2 linked regions of the Variovorax paradoxus EPS genome follow. The protein of the gene in region 2 interacts with the protein of the main gene of each other region in a pairwise test. Links are inferred from orthologs where the notes say so. Each region holds a gene or a part of one and is shown on either strand. Other genes may lie near its edges.

Region 1 (3,513 bases), 2.1 Mb from region 2 along the record:
TTCTTCCGTCTCGCCTTCGCGCTTGGTCGGCGGGCCGCCGCCCTTGATCAGGTCTTCGCGCTTCACGCCCAGCCACATCGCGATGGCCGCTGCCACGAAGCACGAGGAGTAGATGCCAAAGCAAATGCCGATGGTCAGCGCCAGGGCGAAGTAATGCAGCGTCGGGCCGCCGAAGAAGAACATCGACAGCACCACCAGCTGCGTGGAGCCGTGGGTGATGATCGTGCGGCTGATGGTCGAGGTGATCGCGCTGTCGATGACTTCGGCCGTCGTCATCTTGCGGTAGCGGCGGAAGTTCTCGCGCACCCGGTCGAAGATCACGACCGATTCGTTCACCGAGTAGCCCAGCACCGCCAGCACCGCCGCCAGCACCGCCAGCGAGAACTCCCACTGGAAGAAGGCGAAGAAGCCCAGGATGATCACCACGTCGTGCAGGTTGGCCAGAACGGTAGCCAGCGCAAACTTCCATTCGAAGCGAAACGCCAGGTAGATCATGATGCCCACGACCACCATGGCGAGCGCCTTCAGGCCGTTGCTGGTGAGCTCGTCGCCCACCTGCGGGCCGACGAATTCGTTGCTGCGCAGTTCCACCGTCGGCTCGATGGCCTTCAGGGCGCCCATCACCTGGTCGCTCTGCTGGGTCGAGGTCATGCCCTTGGCGACCGGCAGGCGGATCTGCACCGAGGTGCCGAAGCTCTGCACCTGCACCTCCTGGTAGCCCAGCTTGGCGACGACTTCGCGCACCTTGCCGACGTCGGCCGATTGCTTGTAGGCCACTTCCATCACCGTGCCGCCCGTGAACTCCACCGACAGGTGCAGCCCGCGGTGGAACAGGAAGAACACGGCCAGCGCGAAGGTGACGAAGGAAACGATGTTCAGCACCAGCGCGTGGCGCATGAACGGGATGGTCTTGTGGATCCGGAAGAATTCCATGGCGGTCTCTTATTTGGTTTCGGCCACGACCGCGGCATCGGTGCCATCGGTCTTTGGACGCCATACCGTGCCGATCGACACGCTCTTGAGCTTCTTCTTCTGTCCGTACCAGAAGTTCACCAGGCCGCGCGAGAAGAACACGGCCGAGAACATCGAGGTGACGATGCCGATGCAGTGCACCACCGCGAAGCCGCGCACCGGGCCCGAGCCGAAGGCCAGGAGCGCGATGCCCGCGATCAGCGTCGTGATGTTGGAGTCGAGAATCGTGCCCCAGGCGCGCTCGTAGCCCGCATGGATCGCCGCCTGCGGCGAGGCCCCGTTGCGCAACTCTTCCCGCACGCGCTCGTTGATCAGCACGTTGGAGTCGATGGCCACGCCGATCGCCAGCGCCATGGCGGCAATGCCGGGCAGCGTGAGCGTGGCCTGCAGGATCGAGAGGATCGCCACCAGCAGCATCAGGTTGACCGCCAGTGCAATCGACGAAAAGATGCCGAACAGCGCGTAGTAGAGGCACATGAACACCATGATCGCGGCGAAGCCGTACATCACGCTGTCGAAGCCCTTCTTGATGTTCTCGGCGCCCTGCGTCGGGCCGATCGTGCGTTCCTGGATGATTTCCATCGGCGCGGCCAGCGAGCCGGCGCGCAGCAGCAGCGCGAGGTCGTTCGCCTCACTCACGGTCATCGCGCCGGAGACCTGAAAGCGGTTGCCCAATTCGCCGTTGATCGAGGGAGCGGTGAGCACTTCGCCCTTGCCCTTCTCGAAGATCAGCATGGCCATGCGCTTCTTGTAGTTCTCGATGCTGACCTGCCGCATGATATTGCCGCCCTTCGAGTCCATCGTCAGGTCGACCTTGGGCTGGTTGGTCTGCTGCTCGAAGCCGGGCTGCGCGTCGGTGAGGTTCTCGCCGGTGACCAGCACCTGCTTCTTCACGATCACGGCGCGGCCGGAGCGGTCGAGGAATTTCTCGGAACCGAACGGCACCGGGCCCGTGCCTTGTTCGGCCGCGCGGCCTTCGGTGCTTTCGTCCACCAGGCGCATCTCGAGCGTGGCGGTGCGGCCGATGATGGTCTTGGCTTGCGCCGGGTCCTGCATGCCGGGCAGCTGCACGACGATGCGGTCGAGGCCCTGCTGCTGGATCACCGGTTCGGCCACGCCGAGTTCGTTGATTCGGTTGTGCAGCGTGGTCACGTTCTGCTTGAGCGCCGCGTCCTGGAAGCGGCGCGCGGCTTCGGGCTTGATGCTGGCCACGATGCGCGATTCGGTGCCCTGCTGGCTCTCGACGGTGCTGAGGTCCGGCATCTGGTCCTGCAGCATGCGCCGGGCGATCTCCAGGCTGGCGGCGTCGCGCAGCGTGATCTCCACCGTCTGGCCGTTGCGGTTCACCGCGCTGCCGCGCACCTTCTTGTCGCGCAGGCCCGCGCGGATGTCGCCGGCGAAGGACTCGGCCTTCTTGTCCAGCACGCCGCGCATGTCGACCTGCAGCAGGAAGTCGACCCCGCCGCGCAGGTCGAGGCCCAGGTACATCGGGAAGGCATGCAGCGCCGTCAGCCAATGGGGCGAGCGCGACACGAGGTTCAGCGCCACCACATAGGAGGCTTCGTCCGCATTCGGCACCAGCGCCTGCTGCAGCGCGTCGCGCGCCTTGATCTGGTCGTCCGTGGTGACGAAGCGCGCCCGCACCGCGGTCGGCTCCAGCGTCAGCAGGTCGGGGGTGAGACCGGCCGTCTTGAGCACCTCTTCGACCCTGGCCTGGGTCGAGGCATCGATCTTGACGGTGGACTTGGCCGCCGACACCTGCACCGCAGGCGACTCGCCGAAGAAATTGGGCAGGGCGTAGATGAGCCCCACGAGCAACACGATCACGATGATCGTGTACTTCCAGACCGGGTAACGGTTCATGAGAAAGCGCTTTTCAAGAAACGGGACACGGCGTGAATTGGGGCCCTGCGCCGCAAAGCGCAAGGATCAGCTCACGCTTTTATTTGACGGCGCCCTTGGGCAGGACCTGAACCACGGCGCTGCGCTGGATCTTGATTTCGATGCCGTTGGCGATTTCCAGGCCGAGGTACTGGTCGCCCAGCGAGGTGATCTTGCCGAGCACGCCGCCGGCCGTTGCGACTTCGTCACCCTTGGCCAGGGCCTCGATCATGGCGCGGGCTTCCTTCTGGCGCTTCATTTGCGGGCGGATCATGACGAAATACAGCACCACGAACATCAGCACCAGCGGCAGCATGCTGCCGAGGGAGGACAACATGTCGCCGCCGCCGGCGGCTGCGGGCGCGGTCTGGGCGAAAGCAGAGGAAATGAACAAGAGAGTCTCCAGCAGAGGGAAGAGAAGAAAGCGAGAGGAGTGCGGGCCGGGCCTGCCATTCCATCTCTGAGCGGTTGCGGGAAAAACCGGCCGCAAATCAAAGCTCGGCGGGGCTTGGCCACCGCACAGCACCGGGCATTGTATTCGGGGCACGGCGCCCTTCCAGCGGCTTATCCGGCGCGGTGGGGAGGGCTTTCCGGGTATCCGCCCCGGCCGTTCTTTGCTACGTTTTGAATAGCAAAAAGCGCCCGGCGGGCGCTCTTTGA
Region 2 (3,718 bases):
GGAGCTCACGAATTTCAAAAAGCTCGCGACGAAGGTGCAACAACTGCGACAGGTCGACGGTGCGCGGCGCGGTCTGGTCGGGGCTGTCCTGCACCACGGCGGCGTCGAATTCTTCCTGGTCGATCTCGATCGCTTCCATGCCTTCGAGCGGCACCTCACCGGCCTTGCGGCGATCGCGTTCGCCTTGCACAAGCTCTTGCAGCTTGTTGCGTGCGCCGCTGATCGTGAAGCCCTGGTCGTAGAGCAGGTCGCGGATGCGGCGGATCATGAGCACCTCGTGGTGCTGGTAGTAGCGACGGTTGCCGCGGCGCTTCATGGGACGCAGTTGCGTGAACTCTTGTTCCCAGTAGCGCAGCACGTGCGGCTTGACGCCGCAGAGTTCGCCGACTTCACCGATGGTGAAGTAGCGTTTGACAGGAATCGGCGGGAGTGTTTTCTCCATTGAAATCAAGACGGTGCGCGGGAAACCTGAGAGATTACTCTACGCCGCCGCCGAGCACCAAGCACTATTCGGTGCCCAGGCTCCACTCGACTTCGGACGAGCCGCTCTGCTCGATGCTTCCGTGAATCTGTTCCTTGAGCTTGGCGCTCGCATGGAACGTGGCGACGCGACGTTCGCCGATCGGAATGGCTTCGCCGGTGCGCGGATTGCGACCGGGCCGCGGCGCCTTCACGCGGATCTGGAAATTGCCGAAGCCCGAGATCTTCACGTCCGTGCCTTCGATCAGGCTGCTGGCCACGAGCTCGAAGAACGCCTCGACCATGTCCTTGGACTCGCGCTTGTTCAAGCCGATCTGCTCGAACAGCAGGTCAGCCAGGTGCGCCTTGGTGAGCGCCGGCGTTTCGAGGGCCTCGAGCGTGAATTCGGCAGCGTTCATCTTCATCCTCTCAAGCGGCCACCGACCTTGGCGCCCAGTTGTTCGACGATGGCACGGACAGCGGGCTCGACCTGCTCGTCCGTCAAGGTGGCGCTGTCGCTCTGGAAGCTCAGGCGCACCGCCATGCTCTTCTCGCCCTGCGCCAGCGCGCCGGGTGCTGCAACGGCTCCGCCATGCAGCGGCTGCGGACGATAGATGTCGAACAGCGTCGCATCGCGCAGCAGGCCCTGCGCAGCGGTGGTAGTGCGGATTGCTTGCATCAGGGCGTCGTGCGTGACGGCCTCGGCGACCACGACCGCGATATCGCGCTCGACGGCCTGGTGCTTGGGCACCGGCTGCGCCACCGGCACGGGGCGCGCAGTGACGGCATCGAGGTCGAGTTCGAACAGCACGGGCGCCTGCGCAAAGTCCCACTTCTGGCGCCAGCGCGGATGCAGTTCGCCGACGAAGCCGATGGCCTTGCCGTCGATCGACACACGGGCCGAACGGCCGGGGTGCAAGGCTGGATGCTCAGCCGGCTCGAAGGTCGGAACCAGCGGCGCGAGCAGTGCTTCGACGTCGCCCTTGACGTCGTAGAAGTCGATGCGCTGCGGCTTGCCGTCCCAACGCGATTCGTCTGCATCGCCCCATGCAAGTCCCGCCACGCGCATCGGCTGGTTCACGCCGCGCACGGTGCTGTCGGTCGTGACGACACTGTCGTCACGCATGAACACGCGGCCCAGTTCGAACACGCGCACGCGCGGTGCCTTGCGGTCGAGATTGAACTTCAGCACCTGCAGCAGCGAACCCATCAGCGAGGAGCGCATCACGCTCATCTGGCTGGCAATGGGGTTCAGCAGCTTGACGGGATTGGCATTGCCGGCGAGGTCTTGCTCCCAATACGCTTCGACAAAGCTGAAGTTGATGGTTTCCTGGAAACCGAGCGCTGCGATGCTGCGGCGCACGGCAAAACGACTGCGCTGCGCCTCGGGCCGCACACGGGCGGTGATGGGCGCGAGCGGTGCGGTGGTCGGCAGGTTGTTGAAGCCGATCAGGCGCGCGACTTCTTCGATCAGGTCCTCCTCGATCAGCAGGTCGAAGCGGTACGGCGGCGGGGTCACGGTCAACGTGCCTTCGCCTTCCGTGATGGCGAAGCCGAGGCGATTCAGCGCATCGGCGCACTGCGCCTGCGTGAGCGGCATGCCGATCACGCGTGCTGCGCGCGCCACGCGCAGCGTGACGGGCACGGCGGCGGGCACGTTCAGCGTCTGGTCGTCCATCTTGCCGGCTTCGCCGCCGCAGATCTCGATGATCAGTTGCGTGATGCGCTCGATGATCTCGACGCTGCGGCTCGGGTCCACGCCGCGTTCATAGCGATGACCCGCGTCGGTCGAGAAGTTGAAGCGGCGCGAACGGCCCTGCACGGCCTCTGGCCACCAGAACGCGGCCTCGACGTAGATGTTGCGCGTGTCGTCCGAGACCGAGGTCGCGTCGCCGCCCATGATGCCGGCGAGCGATTCGACCTCGCGGTCGTCGGCGATCACGCCGACCTTGTCGTCGACGGTGATCGTCGTGCCGTTCAGCAGCTTGAGCTGTTCGCCCGCCTTGCCCCAGCGCACCGTGAGGCCGCCGTGGATCTTGTCGAGGTCGAAGATGTGGCTCGGTTGGCCGTACTCGAACATCACGTAGTTCGAGATGTCCACTAGCGGCGTCACGCTGCGCTGGCCGCAGCGTGCGAGGCGCTCGACCATCCAGGCGGGCGTGGCGACGGTGGTGTTCACGCCGCGCACGATGCGGCCGGAGAAGCGGCCGCAGAGTTCGGGCGCCTCGACCTTGACGGGCAGCACGTCGTTGAACGAAGTGGCCACGGGCGCGATCGCCGGTGTCTTGAGCGGTGCGCCGGTGAGCGCTGCGAGTTCGCGCGCGACACCGTAGACGCTGAGGCCGTGCGCGAGATTGGGCGTGAGCTTGAGGGTCAGCAGCGCGTCGTCGAGCTTGAGCACGTCGCGCACGTCGGCGCCGATGGGCGCATCGGCGTCGAGCTCGAGCAGGCCGCCGTGGTCTTCGCTCAGTTTCAGTTCGCGCGCCGAGCACAGCATGCCCTGGCTCTCGACACCGCGCAGCTTGCCCAGCTTGATGAGGAAAGGCTTGCCGTCTTCACCCGGCGGCAGCTCGGCGCCGACTAGCGCGCAAGGCACCTTGATGCCGACGCGCGCATTGGGCGCGCCGCACACGATATTGAGCAAAGCGCCCTGCCCCACATCGACTTGGCACACACGCAGGCGATCGGCATTCGGGTGCTGCTCGGCTTCCTTGATTTCGCCGACCACGATGCGCGTGAAAGGCGGCGCCACCGGTCGGCGCTCTTCGACCTCGAAGCCGCCCATGGTGAGCGTTTCGGCCAATGTGGCGCTGTCGAGGGGCGGGTTGCAGAACTCGCGCAGCCAGGATTCCGGGAATTGCATCTCTTCGATCTCGATCTGATTTTCTGGGGATGGGTGCTTACTGGAACTGCGAGAGAAAACGCAGGTCGCCGTCGAAGAAGAGGCGCAGGTCGTTCACGCCGTAGCGCAGCATCGTGAGCCGGTCGGGGCCCATGCCGAAGGCGAAGCCGATGTAGCGCTCGGGGTCGAGCCCCATGTTGCGAACCACGTTCGGATGCACCTGGCCGGAGCCCGACACCTCGAGCCAGCGGCCGGCCAGCGGTCCGCTCGCGAACTGGATGTCGATTTCTGCACTGGGCTCGGTGAACGGAAAGAAGCTCGGGCGGAAGCGCAGCACGAGGTCGTCGCGCTCGAAGAAGGTGCGGCAGAAGTCGGTGAAGATGACCTTCAAGTCCTTGAAGCTCACGTTCTCGCCGA

What was found.
Region 1: the proteins of pheT (region 2) and secD interact in binary tests that used the Escherichia coli proteins (3 or more experiments, as listed by UniProt). The link is inferred for Variovorax paradoxus EPS from one-to-one orthologs.

What each region holds. Positions count from the first base shown.
Region 1 is NC_014931.1:6,344,479-6,347,991, forward strand. The notes cover bases 390-3,301. They hold secD (protein translocase subunit SecD), read right to left. Parts: upstream 2,836-3,301; coding sequence 943-2,835; downstream 390-942. Other genes in these bases: secF (protein translocase subunit SecF), read right to left, coding at 390-933; yajC (preprotein translocase subunit YajC), read right to left, coding at 2,915-3,247. Outside these bases: more of secF, read right to left, coding at 1-389. UniProt on the Escherichia coli protein: Part of the Sec protein translocase complex. Interacts with the SecYEG preprotein conducting channel. SecDF uses the proton motive force (PMF) to complete protein translocation after the ATP-dependent function of SecA.
Region 2 is NC_014931.1:4,252,362-4,256,079, forward strand. What follows is about bases 602-3,718. They hold pheT (phenylalanine--tRNA ligase subunit beta), read right to left. Parts: upstream 3,323-3,718; coding sequence 881-3,322; downstream 602-880. Other genes in these bases: VARPA_RS19660 (integration host factor subunit alpha), read right to left, coding at 602-878; pheS (phenylalanine--tRNA ligase subunit alpha), read right to left, coding at 3,360-3,718. Outside these bases: VARPA_RS19655 (MerR family transcriptional regulator), read right to left, coding at 1-442; more of VARPA_RS19660, read right to left, coding at 507-601.